Regions from separate parts of the Frankia sp. Mgl5 genome, predicted to be linked through region 2. Evidence: predicted binding sites of a transcription regulator. Region 2 holds the regulator's gene; each other region holds the start of a gene.
What was found. The regulator LexA, encoded in region 2, represses DNA repair genes until DNA is damaged. The targets are predictions, from matches to a motif close to CGAACNNNNGTTCG.

Region 1 (5,942 bases), on a different contig from region 2:
GCGGATCAGCAGGCCGGCCCGGAGCAGGAACGGTTCCGAGACGTCCTCGACCGTGTCGGCCTCCTCGCCCACCGCCACGGCAAGAGTGCTCAGCCCCACCGGCCCGCCACCGAACCGGCGGACCAGCGCGTCGAGCACCGCCCGGTCGAGCCGGTCCAGGCCGAGAGCGTCCACGTCGTAGATCCGCAGGGCGGCGCGGGCCACCTCGCGGGAGACCACACCGTCGGCACGGACCTCCGCGTAGTCGCGGACCCGGCGCAGCAGCCGGTTCGCGATCCGCGGGGTGCCCCGGGAGCGGCCCGCCACCTCGGCCGCGCCCCCCTCGGTCAGCTGGACGCCGAGCAGCCGGGCGGAGCGGGTCAGCACCAGCGCGAGCTCGGCGGCGTCGTAGAAGTCCATGTGGCCGGTGAAGCCGAACCTGTCCCGCAGCGGCCCGGTCAGCAGGCCGGAGCGGGTCGTGGCGCCGACCAGCGTGAACGGCGCCAGGTCGAGCGGGATCGCCGTCGCGCCCGGGCCCTTGCCTAGGACCACGTCGACGCGGAAGTCCTCCATCGCCGCGTACAGCAGCTCCTCGGCGGGACGGGCGATGCGGTGGATCTCGTCGAGGAAGAGCACCTCGCCGGGCGTGAGCGCGGTCAGGATCGCCACCAGGTCACCGGCCCGCTCGATCGCCGGGCCGCTGGTCATCCGCAGCGGCACGCCGAGCTCCTCGGCGATGATCATCGCCAGGCTCGTCTTACCCAGCCCGGGTGGACCGGACAGGAGCACGTGGTCAGGCGGGCGGCCGCGGCCGCGCGCTCCCTCGAGCATGATCGAAAGCTGCTCCCGCACCTTGCGCTGGCCGACGAACTCGTCCAGGTTCTTCGGGCGCAGGCCGGCCTCGAACGCCTGTTCCTCGGGGGCCGCCGCCGCCGAGACCAGGCCCTCGCCGCTCACGGCGACATCCAGGGCGTCATCATCCGGGGCGTCATCGCGGCCGCAGCACGGCGAGGCTCGCCCGCAGCAGCGCCGCGGGGTCGACCGGACCGGCGGGGTCCGCGCCGCCCGCCGCGCCGTCACCCGTCACGCCGTCACCGTCACCGTCACCGGTCACGGCCGCGCCGGGGCCGTGCAGCGCCGTCCGAGCCGCGACCACCGCGTCCAGCGCCTCCTTCGCGGAGTAACCGAGGCCGACCAGCGCGTCCCGGACCTGCTCGCCCGCGGCGCCGAGACGCGGATCCGCGGCGGCCGGCGGCGGCGCCGCGGCGCGCGGCGGCGGGACCGGGGAGGACGGCGGGCCGAGCCTGTCCCGCAGGTCGAGCACGATGCGCTGGGCGCTCTTGCGGCCGATACCCGGCACCTTGGTGAGCGTGGCCAGGTCCTCCTCCGCGACAGCCCGGCGGATGACGTCCGGGGTGTGCACGCCGAGGACGGCCTGGGCGAGCCTGGGCCCCACCCCGGCCGCGCCCTGCAGGATCTCGAAGACGTCCCGCTCGTCGGCGTCGCGGAACCCGTACAGCGTCAGCTCGGTCTCCCGGACGACGAGGGTCGTCGCCAACCGCGCGCGCTCGCCGACCCGCAGCCGGGCCAGCGTCGACGGCGTGCACCACACCAGGACGCCGACGCCGCCGACGTCGACGACCGCCGAGCCGGGCGAGAGCGCCTCCACCGTGCCACTGACCGACGCGATCACCTCCGGCCGCCCGGAACGCCCCGCACACCCGGGCTGCGCGCGGGGGTCGCGGCCCGCATCCGGGCCAGCGCCGGCCCGCGCCACAGGTGGCACAGTGCCAGGGCGAGCGCGTCGGCGGCGTCCGCCGGGCGCGGCGCCTCCGGAAGATCCAGCAGCTTCGTCACCATGAACCCCACCTGGGCCTTGTCCGCGCGTCCGCTGCCGGTGACGGCGGCCTTGACCTCGCTCGGCGTGTACAGACCGATCGGCAGCCCGCGCCGGGCCGCGGCGACGATGGCCACCGCGCCGGCCTGCGCGGTGCCCATCACCGTGCGCACGTTGGCCTGGCTGAAAACCTTCTCGACCGCGACCGCGTCCGGGCGGACCCGGTCCAGCCACTCGTCCACGCCCTCGGAGACGGCCCGCAGCCGGTCGGCCACCTCGTCCGAGGCGGGCGTGCGCACCACGCCGACCTCGACCAGGCTGGCCCGGCGGCCGGGGCCGCCGTCGACCACCCCGAGGCCGCAGCGGGTCAGCCCCGGGTCGACTCCGAGTACACGCACCGAGCCCTCCCGACCACACTGACGAACATCCGTTCGATCCTAGTGGCCGGGGCAACACCGACATCCACGACACGCCGAACGGGCGGCCGCCCGGCAGTACCCGGACGGCACGGGCTCAGCTGGAGACGAGCTCCATCACGTCGTCGGAGATGTCCGCGTTGAACCAGACGTTCTGGACGTCGTCGAGATCCTCGAGCGCCTCGACCAGCTTGAGGACCTTCCGGGCCGGCTCCGCGTCGAGCGGGACGCTCACCGAGGGCAGCCAGGAGATGTCCGCGGAGGCGACTGTCAGGTCCGCCTCCGTGGCCGCCACCCGCACCGCGTGCAGGTCGGTGGCCTCGGAGACGACCTCGAACGCGTCCCCGACGTCGTTGACCTCCTCCGCCCCGGCGTCCAGCACGGCCAGGAGGATGTCGTCCTCGGTGAGGTCGGGCGTCTTGTCGATCAGGATGACGCCCTTGCGGTTGAACAGGTACGACACCGAGCCCGGGTCGGCCGGGGTGCCGCCGTTGCGGGTGATCGCGACCCGGACGTCGGAGGCGGCCCGGTTGCGGTTGTCGGTGAGGCACTCGACGAGCACGGCGACCCCGCTCGGCCCGTAGGCCTCGTAGGTGACCGACTCGTAGCTCACCCCGCCGGCGAGCTCGCCGGAGCCCCGCTTGATGGCCCGGTCGATGTTGTCGTTCGGCACCGACTGGGACTTCGCCTTGGCGATCGCGTCCGCCAGCGTCGGGTTCCCCGCCGGGTCGCCGCCGCCCGTCTTGGCCGCGACCTCGACGGTCTTGACCAGCTTGGCGAACAGCTTGCCCCGGCGGGCGTCGACGACCGCCTTCTTGTGCTTGGTGGTCGCCCACTTGGAGTGACCGCTCATGACCTGCCCCTCTTGAGCCCGAGCTCGGATCGGACGATCTCCACGAACAGCCGGTGCACCCGGATGTCCCCCGTCAGTTCAGGATGGAACGACGTGGCCAGCAGCGGCCCCTGCCGGACCGCGACCGGCCGGTCGGCGACCCGAGCCAGCACCTCGACGCCGTCCCCCGCCTTTTCTACCCACGGTGCCCGGATGAAGACGGCGTGCACCGCCGGTCCGTCGACGCCGTCCACCACCAGGTCGGTCTCGAACGACTCCACCTGGCGGCCGAAGGCGTTGCGCCGGACGACCACGTCGAGCCCACCGATGAGCGGCTGGCCCGGGCGGCCGTCGATCACGTCCTGCGCGAGCAGGATCATGCCCGCGCACGAGCCGAACACCGGCAGACCACCGGCCACGGCGGCCCGCAGCGGTTCGAGCAGGTCGAACACGCGCAGCAACCGCCCGATCGTAGTGGACTCGCCACCGGGCAGGACCAGGCCGTCCAGCTCGGCGAGCTCACCGGCCCGGCGCACCTCACCGGCGTCGGCTCCGGCCTCGTGCAGGGCGCGGACGTGCTCGCGCACATCGCCCTGCAGCGCCAGGACGCCGATCCGCGGGGCGCTCACCAGCCGCGGGCGGCGAAGCGCGCCTCGGGCGGGAGCTCGCCGACGTTGATGCCGACCATGGCCTCACCGAGGCCGCGCGACACCTTCGCCAGCACGCCGGGGTCGTTGTACATGGTCGTGGCCTCGACGATCGCCCGGGCGCGCCGCGCCGGGTCGCCGGACTTGAAGATGCCGGAGCCGACGAACACGCCGTCCGCGCCGAGCTGCATCATCAGCGCCGCGTCGGCCGGGGTGGCGATGCCGCCCGCGGTGAACAGCACGACCGGCAGCCGGCCCAGCCGCGCGACCTCGGTGACGAGCTCCACCGGCGCACGCAGCTCCTTGGCCGCGGCGTAGAGCTCCTCGGACGGCAGCCCCGACAGCCGCGCGATCTCCGACCGGATCGTGCGCATGTGCACCACGGCGTTGGAGACCTCGCCGGTGCCCGCCTCGCCCTTCGAGCGGATCATCGCGGCACCCTCGGAGATCCGCCGCAGCGCCTCGCCCAGGTTCGTCGCTCCGCAGACGAAGGGAACCGTGAAGCCCCACTTGTCGATGTGGTGGTTCGGGTCCGCCGGGGTGAGGACCTCGGACTCGTCGACGTAGTCCACACCCAGCGCCTGGATGATCTGCGCCTCGACGAAGTGCCCGATGCGGGCCTTGGCCATGACCGGGATCGAGACCGCCTCGATGATCCCGGAGATCATGTCGGGGTCACTCATCCGCGCCACGCCGCCCTGCGCCCGGATGTCCGCGGGCACCCGCTCCAGCGCCATGACCGCGACGGCGCCCGCCTCCTCGGCGATGCGGGCCTGCTCGGGGGTGACAACGTCCATGATGACGCCGCCCTTGAGCATCTCCGCCATGCCGCGCTTGACCTTGGCGGTGCCGGCGTGCCGCTCCGCGCCGTCCGCCGGCGCGACGGGGCCGGATGGCGAAGCGCCCGGGGCGGGGGCGGGGGCGGTCAGGCCGTCGGACATCATGTGGTGTCTCTTTCGGGTAGTTCGGACAGGTTCTTCGGACGGGATCCGCGGTGGTGCGGACCCGCCGGCGGTACCCCGCCGTCCGGTGGTGCCGACCCGTCCGGTGGTGGCGGTCCGACGGTGGCGTCCGCCGCCGGTTCGGGCGCCGCCGGCGCTCCGGCGGCACCGCGCCGGCGCACCGACGGCGGCGGCCCGGTGCGGGGAGCCCCGGCCGGAGGGGCCGGGAGACCGGTGACCGGCCGACCGGCTCGGGCCACGCGGGGACCAGGCTGTTCGGTGGTCGTTCCGGGCCGGACGGACCCGGACGGACATGGATTCGGTTCCATGGTACGGCCGAGACGCGCATGCCCTACCCCATCTTCGGCATCGTGGAGATCACCACCGACGGTGGCGATCTCCACACCGGGGCCCCGCACCAGGCGGCGCACCGGAGGGCACACCGGGTGTCCGTACCGATATCCGCCCGGTGACCAGCGCAGTATCCTGCCGTGCCACGACGCGGAACCTTCCAGGAGAGTCATGACAAGTCCCTACGGCGGTGGACCGCCCGGCCCGCAGCCTGGACCTGGGCAACCTGCTCCTGGACAGCCGCCGTGGGGTGGCGGCGCGCCCGGCGGCTACGGGCCCCCGCCCGGTGCCGGGCCCTACCCCGGGCCGGCACCCAGCGGGCCGTATCCGGGCCGGCCGGGTGGTGGCCCGCCGTCCTTCCCCGGCCCCCCGCCGCCGACCGGATCTCCGCCAGCCGGGCCGTACGCGGCGCCAGCCGGGCCGTACGCGGCGCCGGGCGGGCCCTACGCCGCGCCGGGGCCGGCGGGGCCCCAGCCGTGGGCGCGGCCGGGACCCGCCGGATGGCCCGGGGGGACGCGGTGCCGGATCTGCGGTGCGGCCCCGGCCGTGCCCGCGACGATCCGCGGGCACCAGGGCTTCATCATCTTCATGCGGTTCCGCGCCGAGCACGGACCGTTCTGCCGCACCTGCGGCACCGCGACGCTGCGCGCCATGAACGCGCGAACGCTCTGGCAGGGCTGGTGGGGCATCGCGTCGCTGTTCATCACCCCGGTGATCCTGCTGCTGAACTTCACCGAGCACTCGAAGATCGGCAAGCTGCCCCCGCCGGGGCCCGCCCTCGCCCCGCCGCTACGGCCGGGACGCCCGCTGTTCCGCCGGCCCGAGGCCCTCGGCCTGCTGGTCCCGCTCCTCGTGCTCGCGCTGGTCGTGGCGGCGATCGCGACGATCGACCCGGATGAGGCCGGGGCCCGCTCCGGCGACTGCGTCCGCCGGGACGGC
Region 2 (5,942 bases):
GCGGTGCCGCCGGAGGAGAGGAGCTCCTTCGAGGAGCGGATTCGGGAGAGGTTGAGACCGGCACCGGAGCCGCCCTTGAAGATCAGGCCCTCCTCCCGGTACCAGTTGAGGATCGACTCCATGGTGTCGTCCACCGCGAGGATGAAGCACGCCGACACCTGCTGCGGCGCGGCCGTCCCGACGTTGAACCAGACCGGGGAGTTGAAGCTGAAGACCTGGTGCAGCAGCATCCAGGTCAGCTCGTGCTCGAAGATCTCGGCGTCGCTCTCCGACGCGAAGTAGCCGTGCTCGCGGCCGGCCGCGCCGTAGCGGAGCACGACCCGGTCGATGAGCTGGCGCAGCGACGACTCCCGATCGGGCGAGCCGAGCGCGCCGCGGAAGTACTTGCTGGCGACGATGTTGGAGGCGTTGACCGACCAGGCGGTCGGGAACTCCACCCCACGTTGCTCGAAGTTGACCGATCCGTCCCGCCAGTTCGTCATGACGACGTCGCGGGACTCCCACTCCACCTCGTCGTAGGGGTGGACTCCAGGCGTGGTGCGAACCCGCCGGATCTTCAGCCCGGCCACCTTCGCGGCCGATCTGTTCCCCTTGCCGCGGGTCTCGGTCATAGCGCTCCTCGTGTTCGCGTTCGATGGGTTCAAACAGCGGCCACCGGACTTACGTGCCCGGATCAGGCCTGGTCAGGCATGGTCCCGGGCAGGTCCGGCCCGGCGCCGGCAGTGCAGGGCGGGATGGCCGGATCAGCTGTTCCGCTGATCGGCCGGGGTGTGCGTGGGGTCTGGGACGGTATGTGGGGCCTGAGGCCGTGCCGGATCCGGCGGGCACGGCGGCGTACCCGAGGTGGCCGGTCCGGCTGGTGGCGCTCGATGCCCGTGGCCGCGCCGGACGGGATCGGGTCGGGGGCGGGGCAGGGGCACAGGTGGTCGGGTCCGAACATCAGGTGCAAAGGTGCTGGCCGCGGCGCATGCGCCGATGCCTGTATTACGTGCGCCGCGGGCGGCTTCCGTGGCCTCGCGCAGTACACGGACCACCGCGGCTCCGAGACCGGTGTGGCTCCGACTCCGCACCGACACGGCTCCAGGCTGGTTCCATTCCAGGTCGTTACACGGACCTGGACGCTCGCCGGACCGCGCCTCGACGCCTCCCCCGCGCCCGGCCCGCGATGCCGGAGCCGGCAGGCGGCCCACCGGCCGGGTTCGTGAGGCCGGCGCGGATCAGGCTGGGTCACTCATGGACGCCCGGATCCCGGTTCCGGGACCTCGGGCCGGTGCGTCAGGGGCCGGCCGCCGCCCGTGGGCCCGTGGTCACCGGAACGACGACAGCCGAGGCCCCGGTGGCCGCCGGCATCGCGGTCGGCTTCCCGGCGACGGGCGGCTCACCGCCGCCAGCCGACTCGGCACGCAGGGCCGCGATCGCCGCCTCGAAGTCGCCGAGCGACTCGAACGCCAGGTAGACGGAGGCGAAGCGGAGGTAGGCCACCTCGTCCAACTCTCGGAGGGGGCCGAGGATCGCTCGGCCGACATCCTCGGCGGCCACCTCCGCGGAGCCCGAGGAGCGCACCGTCTCCTCGACCCGCTCCGCCAGCAGCGCCAGATCGTCCGACCGGACGGGGCGGCCCTGGCACGCCTTGCGCACTCCCACGATCACCTTCGCGCGGCTGAAGGGCTCGGTGGCCCCGCTGCGCTTACGGACCCGCAAGGAGGCCTCCTCCATGGTCGTGAACCGACGGCCACAGGCCGGACACGACCGCCGGCGCCGGATCGCGGCGCCTTCCTCGGCCTCCCTGCTGTCGACGACACGGCTGTCGGGATGCCGGCAGAAAGGGCACCGCATGGTCCGCTCCCCTCCACCCCGGGCAGGCTGACACTGCCGCCCGCGGGGTGCGTCCGACTGGGTTCCGTCACCTCGACCGGCGGCCCCGTGGACAGACGGTCAAGGCCCTGTGGATTACCTGTGTAACAACCTGTGGATGACTTGCGGTGCTGAAACTACAAGATGTTGTGTCCACCGTAGCGCACACCCCCGACAGATCCGACACCGACCCCTCCGGTGCATGTGGTCCTCAGGTGTGTTCTCGCCAGCCCGCGCCGGGGCCACGACAGGCGGTGACACCAGCCGGACGTGCCCTCGGTGGGGCAGCCGCAACACCTGGCACACCGAACGCACCGGGCATGCCGGGCATGCCGGGCCGCCGAGCCATCGGGCATCGAGCCACCGGGGCATCGGGGCATCGGGGCCGCAGCAGGAAAGCCGGGTCAGGGGAGCCGGAGCTCCTGACCGGGCGTGAGCGTCACCGTGTCGAGGCCGTTCAGGGTCATGAGCCCGCGGACGGTGTCGCGGGTGTCGGCCTCGGGGGCGGCCTCGTGGGCGATCTCCCAGAGCGTCTCCCCGGACCGCACGACGTGCGTCCGGTAGCTCACCGGGACGCCGGTGAACGCCTGTGACGCCGTCACCAGCACCAACGAGAAGACAAGGCCGAGGACCGTGCTCGCCAGCGCCACCACGACGACGCGGCCGCGCCTGGTCAGCCGCAGCGGCGGCCGCGCACCCGACCTCCCCCGCCCACCGGCCCGCGACCGGGACCCGGCCCGAGGTCGAGGTCGAGGTCGAGCCTCAGGCCGGGCGTGGGGCTGAGGCCGGGGACGCTGGGGCTGGGACTGCCCGCTCGGCCCAGGACGCGGCTCGGGCACCGTGGCGGCCGACCCGGCCGCGGCCAACCCGACGGCTGCCTCACGCCACCACATGCCGGGCATCTCGATGACGGACGCCCCGGATCGCCGCTCACCGCCCCGCCTGGACTCAGCAGGCGGCACCGTGGCAGCCGGAGCAGCCCCCGAGAGACCACATCGGGCGCCACGAGAGCGAACCGGGCGCCCTACCGGCACGCGGCCCATGCCGCGCACCGCCACCCCCCGCACCCCGCGGCCACGGACGGCGACTCCGCCCACCGCGGCTCCACGCACGCCACGTGCCCCCCGCGCACCCGTCGCGACCTGCGCACCCTGCCGCAGCGCGCAGCTGCGGGACACCGGGTGACCCCGCCGAACTGACGCATTCCCACCGGCCGCACCGCCACCGTCGGTCATGCCAACCTCCCAGGCACGAACACTTGTTCGATCGAACGCCTGAGCGATTCTTACACGGCCACCACGCACACTTCCCCCGACACGCTCGAACAGACGTTTGAGATTCGGCGACCGGCCGACTACCGTCAAGGACGATCAGTTGTGGACGATCGTGCGAGATGAACCGAGCACGAAGGACCCCGCCAAACCGATCAGCCGAACCGATCAAAAGTTACTAATCGGACAAAGCATTGGAACGACCGGGTGGGTGTTGGCGGAGCCGGGCCGTCGACCACCCGGTCCTTGGCAGCCGCCGGTGGCACCATCCGCCGCGCGTAAGCATCGACAGGAGAGCGGTAGGCGATGACCAGCCAGGAACGGGGTACCCGCCGAGGTGACACCCGTGGCAACGTCCGGGATTTTCCCGACAGCCCCGCGGACGCCTCGGGCCTGACGCAGCGGCAGAAGAAGGTGCTCGAGGTCATCCGGTCCGCGGTGGAGCGGCGCGGATACCCGCCGAGCGTCCGGGAGATCGGCGAGGCTGTCGGCCTGACCAGCACCAGCAGCGTCGCGCACCAGCTCAAGGTGCTGCAGGAGAAGGGGTTCCTCCGGCGCGACCCGAACCGGCCGCGGGCGATGGAGGTGCTTCCGATCGGCGGCGCGAAGGCCGGCGGGCGTTCCCGCGCGGGTGCCGCGGCGGCGGCCGGCGCACCCGCCGAGACAACGGCGCTGGAGGCCGGCACGCCCACCTACGTCCCCCTGGTGGGGCGGATCGCGGCCGGTGGGCCGATCCTCGCCGAGCAGGCGATCGAGGACGTCTACCCACTGCCGAAGGAGATCGTCGGCGAGGGAACTCTGTTCCTGCTCAAGGTGGTCGGCCAATCGATGATCAATGCCGCCATCTGTGACGGCGACTTCGTCGTCGTCCGGCAGCAGCCGGTGGCGGACAACGGCGAGATCGTCGCGGCGATGATCGATGGAGAGGCCACGGTCAAGCGGTTCCGGCAGCGCGACGGCCGGGTGTGGCTGGCGCCGGAGAACCCGGCCTTCTCCGACATCCCGGCCGAGGACGCGACCATCCTCGGCCGCATCGTGGCGGTGATGCGCCGGGTCTGATCCCCGGCACGCGGCCGGCACCGGGCAGGCCGGGCACCGGTCAGACGTCAGGCGTCTGACCGGTGCGGTGTTCAGCTCGCGGTGTTCCGTCGGGGCTGGTGTTCAGGCAGGGTCGTCAGGCGCGGAACGGCTCCAGCTCGGCGGCCAGGCCCACGGGCACGCGCGCGGCGACCTCGGTGCCCTTGCCGGTGTGCTCGACTCGGAGCACCTCGCCGATCTGGTGGATGCGGGAGACGAGATCGCCCCGGGTGTAGGGCACCAGCAGGGACATCTCGACCTCCGGGTGCGGTATCCGCGCCGAGAGCGCCTCCACCAGCTCCTGCAGCCCCGCCCCGGACCGCGCCGAGACAAAGATGGCGTCCGGCACCGCCTGGCGCAGGACGGCGAGCGTGGTCGGGTCGACCGCGTCCACCTTGTTGACCACGATGAGCTCGGGCACCCCGGCCGCGTCGATCTCGGCGAGCACCTCGCGCACGGCCGAGATCTGCCCCATCGGGTCCGGGGCCGAACCGTCGACGACGTGCAGGACGAGGTCGGCGTCCACCACCTCCTCGAGCGTCGAACGGAACGCCTCGACGATCTGGTGCGGCAGGTGGCGCACGAAGCCGACCGTGTCGGCCAGGGTGAAGATCCGGCCGTCGGGCAGCGTGGCCCGGCGCACCGTCGGGTCGAGGGTCGCGAACAGCGCGTCCTCGACCAGTACGCCCGCCCCGGTCAGTCGGTTGAGCAGCGACGACTTGCCGGCGTTGGTGTAGCCGGCGATCGCGACGGCGGGAACGGCACCGCGGCGGCGCGACGACCTCTTGGTCGCCCGGACGGTGGCCATCCCGGTGAGCTCTCGGCGCAGCTTGGTGATGCGCGCGCGCAGCCGGCGACGGTCCGTCTCGATCTTCGTCTCACCGGGGCCACGGGTACCGATCGGCGCCCGGCCGCCGCTGGCGGCCTGCCGGGACATCGACTCACCCCAGCCGCGCAGCCTCGGCAGCATGTACTGCAGCTGGGCGAGCTCGACCTGCGCCTTGCCCTCGCGCGACGTCGCGTGCTGAGCGAAGATGTCGAGGATCAGCGCCGTCCGGTCGATCACCTTGACCTTGACGACCTCCTCGAGCTGGCGCAGCTGGCCGGGGGTCAGCTCGCCGTCGCAGATCACCGTGTCCGCGCCGGTCGCCAGTACGATCTCGGCGAGCTCCTTGGCCTTGCCGGAGCCCACGAAGGTCGCTGCGTCGGGCCTGTCCCGGCGCTGCACGAGCGCGTCGAGCACGACCGAGCCGGCGGTGGTGGCGAGCGCGGCCAGCTCCGTCATGGAAGCCTCGGCCTCGACCTGCGAGCCCGACGTCCACACCCCGATCAGAACGACCTGTTCCAGCCGGAGCTGGCGGTACTCGACCTCGGTGATGTCCTCGAGCTCGGTGGTGAGGCCCGGGACACGGCGCAGCGCGCCACGGTCCTCCAGGTCGAGCCCGTCGCCCTCCTCGTCGAAGAACGAGAACCCGTCGGCCTCGGCCAGGGCGAGCGCGGTGCCGGCGCGACCGTCACGACCCTCGTGGCCGTCGTGGCCGCCGTCGCCCGAGTGCAGTTTCAGATGCGGGGTGGACGCCACAGCGGCGTCAGCGCGAAGACTCATACCATCCGTTCTCAACGCGGCACGGTGACCGCGTCATTCCAGTCCGCCCCGGCCGGGACGGCACTCTTTCGCCCCATCAGCCGGGTTCGCCCGGCCGATGAAACACCGTCACTCTCAGGGTGACACGGCATACC
Region 3 (5,942 bases), on a different contig from region 2:
CGCCGTCGTGATCGGCGTGCTGCTGACGGGCGTGCTGCTGTGGAGCAGGCGCTGGGGCGAGGCGACCTTCGTCGGGCTGATGACCGTCCTGATGAGCTTCTCGAACTACTACGCCTCGGGGATCCGCGGGATCCTGGTCGCCTTCCCGCTGTACCTGCTGCTGGCGCGGGTGGCCGCGCGCCGGCCGTGGGTTCGCGGCGCCTACGTCTGGCTCTGCACACCGGTCATGGTGGTCTTCGTCGTTGCCTTCACCCAGGGCAACTGGGTCGACTGAGGACGGCGACACGACCATCGGGATCGGATGTCGGTCCGGGCGGCCGGCGCGTGCGCGAGAATGGGGCCGTGGCGGCAGACGACGTACGGGTGGACGGGCCGGGGCCCTCGTCGCGGCAGCCGCCGGGCGTGATGGCGTCCGCCGCCGTGGCGGGCCTGCTGGCGCTGGTGTTCCTGGTCCTCGCGGTCGTCGTGCCCGATCCGTCCCGGCACGCCCACGGGCTGCTGGTGGTCGTCGACCTGGTGGGCGTGGCCGGGGTCGGTGCCGTGTGGATCCGGGTGGTCCGCCTGGTCGGCCTCTCCGAGGACCGTCGCCGGGTCGAGTAATCTCGTCCAGACACACCGTGTGCCGACGTTCCAGCTCGCATCCACATGATCGTGTGGTCGAGCTCGCCCGGCGGGGAGCGCGCCCTGGAGGCGTGCCGTACCCGCGGGGCGGACATCCCCGGCATGCGGTCCCTCCTGCCACGGATGATCCGTGGCCGCTAGAGTCCACAGGAGGTGGGTTCAGCCTTGCCACGCCACTATGAACTGATGGTGATCCTCGATTCCGAGCTCGAGGAGCGCACGGTCGCACCCTCGCTCGACCAGTACCTCAACGTCGTCCGTCAGGGCGGCGGCGTGGTCGAGAAGGTCGACGTGTGGGGCCGCCGCCGGCTCTCCTACGAGATCGCCAAGAGCTTCGAGGGCATCTACGCCGTCATCGACCTGCACACGGAGCCGGCCGTCGTCGCCGAGCTGGACCGCCAGCTCGTCCTCAACGAGTCCGTGATCCGTACCAAGGTGATCCGGCTGCCCGAGCCCAAGGCGCCACGGCCGAACCGCCGGGCGGCGGCGTGACGTGCTCTGCCCGGCCGGCGCTGCGCGCGCTGACGCGGGCCCCTCGACCGGAGGAGCGTGATCATGGCCGGTGAAACGGTGATCACGGTCGTCGGCAATCTGACGAACGACCCCGAACTGCGTTTCACGCCGAACGGCGCCGCGGTCGCGAGCTTCACGGTCGCGTCCACCCCGCGCACGCTCGACCGCGGAACGAACGAGTGGAAGGACGGCGAGGCGCTCTTTCTTCGCTGTTCCATCTGGCGGCAGGCTGCCGAGCACGTCGCCGAGTCCCTCACCAAGGGTGCGCGCGTCATCATCCAGGGGCGTCTCAAGCAGCGCTCCTTCGAGACCCGCGAGGGTGAGAAGCGGACGGTGATTGAACTGGACGTCGACGAGATCGGCCCCTCGCTGCGTTACGCGACCACGAAGGTCACCAAGGCGGCCCGCGGTGGCGGCTTCGGTGGTGGCCAGGGTGGCGGCGGCTTCGGCGGCGGCCAGGGTGGCCCCGGCGGCCCGAGCGGGCCTGGTGGCCCCGGTGGCCAGCCCGGTGGCGGCTACAACGGCGGATCCCCACAAGGCGGTGGCTCCGGCTATGCCGGCGGCGCCGTCGACGACCCGTGGTCACAGCCCGCGGGTGGTTACTCCGACGAGCCGCCGTTCTGAGCGGCCGGGTGTCATCTTCGCGCGACCGGAACTCGGGCGCAAAACGAGGTAGGAGCTCATCCATGGCCAAGGCGGCCGTGCGCAAGCCCAAGAAGAAGGTTTGCGTCTTCTGTAAGGACAAGGTCCACTACATCGATTACAAGGACACTTCCCTGCTCCGGAAGTTCATCTCCGACCGGGGGAAGATCCGCGCCCGCCGGGTGACTGGCAACTGCAGCCAGCACCAGCGTGACGTCGCGACCGCGGTGAAGAACAGCCGCGAGATGGCGCTGCTGCCGTACACCTCGACGGCCCGCTGAGGAGGATGAGATGAAGCTCGTCCTCACCCAGGAGGTCCCGGGGCTCGGCAGCCCGGGGGACATCGTCGACGTGGCCGACGGCTACGGCCGGAACTACCTGGTGCCGCGCCGGTACGCGATTCTCGCGACCCGCGGCGCAGAGCGTCAGGTCGCCCAGATCAAGCGGGCGCGTGACGCCCGGGCGGTCCGCGACCTCGACCACGCCAAGGAGATCGCCGGCCAGCTCTCCGGTCTGTCCGTCCGGCTGGTCAGCCGCGCGGGCAAGGAGGGCCGGCTGTTCGGCTCGGTCACGGCCGCCGACGTGGTGTCCGCGGTGACCGACGCCGGAGGCCCCGCGCTGGACCGGCGCCGGGTCGAGCTGAGCACCCCGATCAAGTCGCTCGGCTCGCACACCGTCGCCGTGCACCTGCACCCCGAGGTCAGCGCGAAGCTGACCGTCCAGGTCACCTCGGCCTGACTGCGGACGCAGGCCAGGGTCGCGCCGTCCGTGGCGCGACCCTGGCCTGCTCTTGTTAGCAGCGCTCGGGATCCGGGACCGCAGGTCCGAGGGCTGGGATCTTGGGATCCAGCTCCGAGGTGTCGGGACTTGGGAACCCGGGTCCGAGGGATCGGAACCCGTCCTGGAGCGGGTCTCACGGACCGCACCCCCGCTGACGCCGGTTCCAGCACAACCGTGGCGGCTGATTGAGTCCATGGACACGCTCGTTCGCCACGCATCAGCCGGTGGCTTCCTGGCCGCGCGGAGCTTCGGGGTTCGGCGGCTTGGCGCCCGGTGACTTACTTGGACGACGCGACCACATCCAGATCACGTCTGTGTCCGCGTGTGAGTGGGTGGTGACGCTGCGGCTCGGGCAGAATGATCGTGGGCATATCGCGGGGAGATCAGATCCCCGGACGGTATAGCTCAAAATGATTAGTCAGACCGCGATCTCGGGGTTGCGCCAAAGATTTTTTTGTCCACAGGTGTCGTATCCCTGTAGCCCCTTCTGGCACTGCGGTTCCGGGCGCTCGCGGCGCCGTCATCCACAGCGTCGCCGCCGCTCGTCCCGAGGCGTTCCCCAGAATCCCGCTCGTTACCAACAGGTTGTCCACAGGTGGGTGTGGATAACTTTTTGGCGCCTCCCCGTGGGGGCCTCTACTGTCGAGCCCTCCACACTGGCCATGTACCCGTGGGAACGGGATAGTCCAGACGGGTGAGGTGGGCGTGATCTTCGGATCGGTGGGCGGGCGGGCGAGTTGACACCCTCCAAACTGCAGTCGAACATATGTTCGATAGTGTCGATGGGATCGGGTTCGATGAAATCGGGTCCGGTGGGATCGGGTCCGATGGGATCAGGTCGGGAGCTTCCGGCGCACGGCGCTGCTCCGATCGCCCGGTCGCGGCGGTGCGCCGGTGGGCCGGTCGACATCCGAGAGGGGGAGGCTTGAGCGTCGCCGACATCGCGCGCGGGCCTGGATCCGCGGTCGAGTTCGATCGCACCCCGCCCCACGATCTTCCTGCGGAGCAGAGCGTGCTGGGCGGCATGCTGCTCTCGAAGGACGCGATCGCGGACGTCGTCGAGGTCCTCCGGGCGAGCGACTTCTACCGGCCGGCGCACGCCACCGTCTACACCACGATCGGCGACCTCTACGGCCGTGGGGAGCCGGCCGACGTCATCAGCGTCGCGGCCGAGCTGGGCCGGCAGAACCTGCTGGAGCGGGTCGGCGGGCCGGCCTACATGCACACGCTGATCTCCAGCGTCCCGACCGCGGCGAACGCCGGCTACTACGCGCGCATCGTCGCGGAGAAGGCCGTGCTGCGCCGGCTGGCCGAGGCCGGCACGCGCATCGTGCAGCTCGCCTACGGCCCGGCGCCCGACGTCACCGACGTCGTCGACCGGGCCCAGGCGGCCGTCTACGAGGTGACCGAGCGGCGCACGAACGACGACTACACCCCGCTCGGCGAGTTGCTGAACCCGGCGCTGGAGGAGATCGAGGCGATCCAGGCCCACGACGGCGCCCTGACCGGGGTGCCGACGGGGTTCACCGACCTCGACGAGCTCACCAACGGCCTGCACGGCGGCCAGCTGTGGATCGTCGCGGCCCGGCCCGCGGTCGGCAAGTCGACCCTGGGCCTGGATTTCGCCCGCGCCGCGTCGATCAAGAATGGGATGACCTCGGTCGTCTTCTCGCTGGAGATGAGCCGCATGGAGATCACCATGCGGCTGCTCTCCGCCGAGGCCCGGGTGTCGCTGCAGAACATCCGCACCGGCCGGCTGACCGACGACGACTGGGGTCGGCTGGCCCGGCGGATGGGGGAGGTCGCCGAGGCACCGCTGTACATCGACGACAGCCCGCACCTGACGATGATGGAGATCCGGGCGAAGGCGCGGCGGCTCAAGCAGCGCAACGACCTGCGGCTGGTCATCCTCGACTACCTGCAGCTGATGTCCTCGCCGAAGAAGGTCGAGAGCCGCCAGCAGGAGGTCAGCGAGATCTCCCGGTCGCTGAAGCTGCTCGCGAAGGAGCTGGAGGTCCCCGTCGTGGCGATCTCGCAGCTCAACCGGGCCTCCGAGCAGCGGGCCGACAAACGGCCCCAGGTCTCCGACCTGCGCGAGTCCGGCAGCCTCGAACAGGACGCCGACGCGGTCATCCTGCTCTACCGGGAGGACACGGTGGAGAAGGAGTCCGCGCGGGCCGGCGAGGCCGATCTGATCATCGCCAAGCATCGTAACGGCCCCACGGGCACCGTCACGGTCGCCTTCCAGGGCCACTACTCCCGGTTCGTCGACATGGCCAACTGATCCACGCCGTGATCCGGTGGGAGGGCGGCCGCCCGCTGCGGTCGGGTCGACTGGCCCGATCGGACTGGTCGGCGGGCCGACCGGCCTGAAGAGCCGGCCCCGCGGTGACAGACTGGGCGACATGAGCGTTTCCGGTGTTCCCCCGCGCGACTCCGGGGTCGTCGAGGTCGCGCGGTTCGACGTGTTGCCAGGGTCCGAAGAGGAGTTCGCCGCGGCGTACCGAACCGTCCGGCACGAGCTGGTTGCCACGCCCGGGTGCCGCTCCGCCCGGATGACCAGGGGGGTCGAGTCCCCGTCCAGCTTCGTGCTTCTGGTCGACTGGGACAGCCTGGAAGCGCACACCGAGACCTTCCGCGGTTCCGACCGGTTCACCCGGTGGCGGGCGGCGCTCTCCCCGTTCTTCGCGGCCGCGCCGTCGGTGGAACACGTCGTGGCGATCACAGACCCCGTCGTGCCGGCACCGGCGTCGGCGGACCGGCCGGCCAGCTCCTGAGCCCGCCGGCCGTCGCGCGCCTCCGCCGCCATGATGACCTTCATCGGGTACCTTTTTCTGGCGCCCCTCTCGGCCGCGTTCTTCGGCTTTCTGGTGTGGCTGCTGCCCGCGATCGCGATGCGCGACGTGATCGGCCGAATGCGGATCCGGCCGTTCACGTTCTTCGTGACCGGCTACATCTTCATCGGCCTGATGAGCTTCTACCTGCTGGTCTTCTACGAGGACCATGAGGTCGCCCCGTTCCTCGGAACGGTCGCGTCGCTGGGCCTGGTGTGGGCGGTCCGGCGGTGGTGGCGGTCGCGGCGCGGCTCCCGCACGGTCGCCGGGTTCAACCGGCTGACGGGCCCCCAGCAGCGCCCGGGAGCGCCCGGGAGCGGGCCCGGCATCCCCCACCCTGACCAGCACGGCGTCCAGCCGGGCCAGTGGGGGGTCCAGTCGGGGCAGTACGGCGCCCAGCCTGGTCCGCACGGCACCCACCCCGGCCAGTGGGGCGTCCAGCCCGGTGAGCACCCCGGTCCGTACGGCGGGCCCGGGTATCCGGGCGTGCCCGGGCAGACCACTCCGCCGGGATATCCGGCCCCGCCCGGCCAGGGGGGACATCCCGGCCAT

Region 1: the regulator LexA is predicted to act here: its motif matches at 2,237-2,250, upstream of ruvC (crossover junction endodeoxyribonuclease RuvC).
Region 3: the regulator LexA is predicted to act here: its motif matches at 3,316-3,329, upstream of dnaB (replicative DNA helicase).

Annotation. Positions count from the first base shown of each region.
Region 1 covers NZ_JALKFY010000616.1:8,886-14,827, reverse strand. The annotation lists gene ruvB (Holliday junction branch migration DNA helicase RuvB) at 1-936, opposite strand, end outside; gene ruvA (Holliday junction branch migration protein RuvA) at 968-1,672, opposite strand; gene ruvC (crossover junction endodeoxyribonuclease RuvC) at 1,669-2,214, opposite strand; gene MXD62_RS15185 (YebC/PmpR family DNA-binding transcriptional regulator) at 2,330-3,085, opposite strand; gene pdxT (pyridoxal 5'-phosphate synthase glutaminase subunit PdxT) at 3,082-3,693, opposite strand; gene pdxS (pyridoxal 5'-phosphate synthase lyase subunit PdxS) at 3,690-4,655, opposite strand; gene MXD62_RS15170 (hypothetical protein) at 5,550-5,942, shown strand, end outside.
Region 2 covers NZ_JALKFY010000614.1:58,364-64,305, reverse strand. The annotation lists gene MXD62_RS14555 (vitamin B12-dependent ribonucleotide reductase) at 1-611, opposite strand, end outside; gene nrdR (transcriptional regulator NrdR) at 1,276-1,836, opposite strand; gene MXD62_RS14545 (LysM peptidoglycan-binding domain-containing protein) at 2,259-2,507, opposite strand; gene lexA (transcriptional repressor LexA) at 3,432-4,184, shown strand; gene hflX (GTPase HflX) at 4,300-5,808, opposite strand.
Region 3 covers NZ_JALKFY010000606.1:3,066-9,007, forward strand. The annotation lists gene MXD62_RS11675 (glycosyltransferase family 39 protein) at 1-274, shown strand, start outside; gene MXD62_RS11680 (hypothetical protein) at 343-600, shown strand; gene rpsF (30S ribosomal protein S6) at 787-1,113, shown strand; gene MXD62_RS11690 (single-stranded DNA-binding protein) at 1,177-1,758, shown strand; gene rpsR (30S ribosomal protein S18) at 1,821-2,057, shown strand; gene rplI (50S ribosomal protein L9) at 2,068-2,514, shown strand; gene dnaB (replicative DNA helicase) at 3,482-4,840, shown strand; gene MXD62_RS11710 (antibiotic biosynthesis monooxygenase) at 4,962-5,333, shown strand; gene MXD62_RS11715 (hypothetical protein) at 5,364-5,942, shown strand, end outside.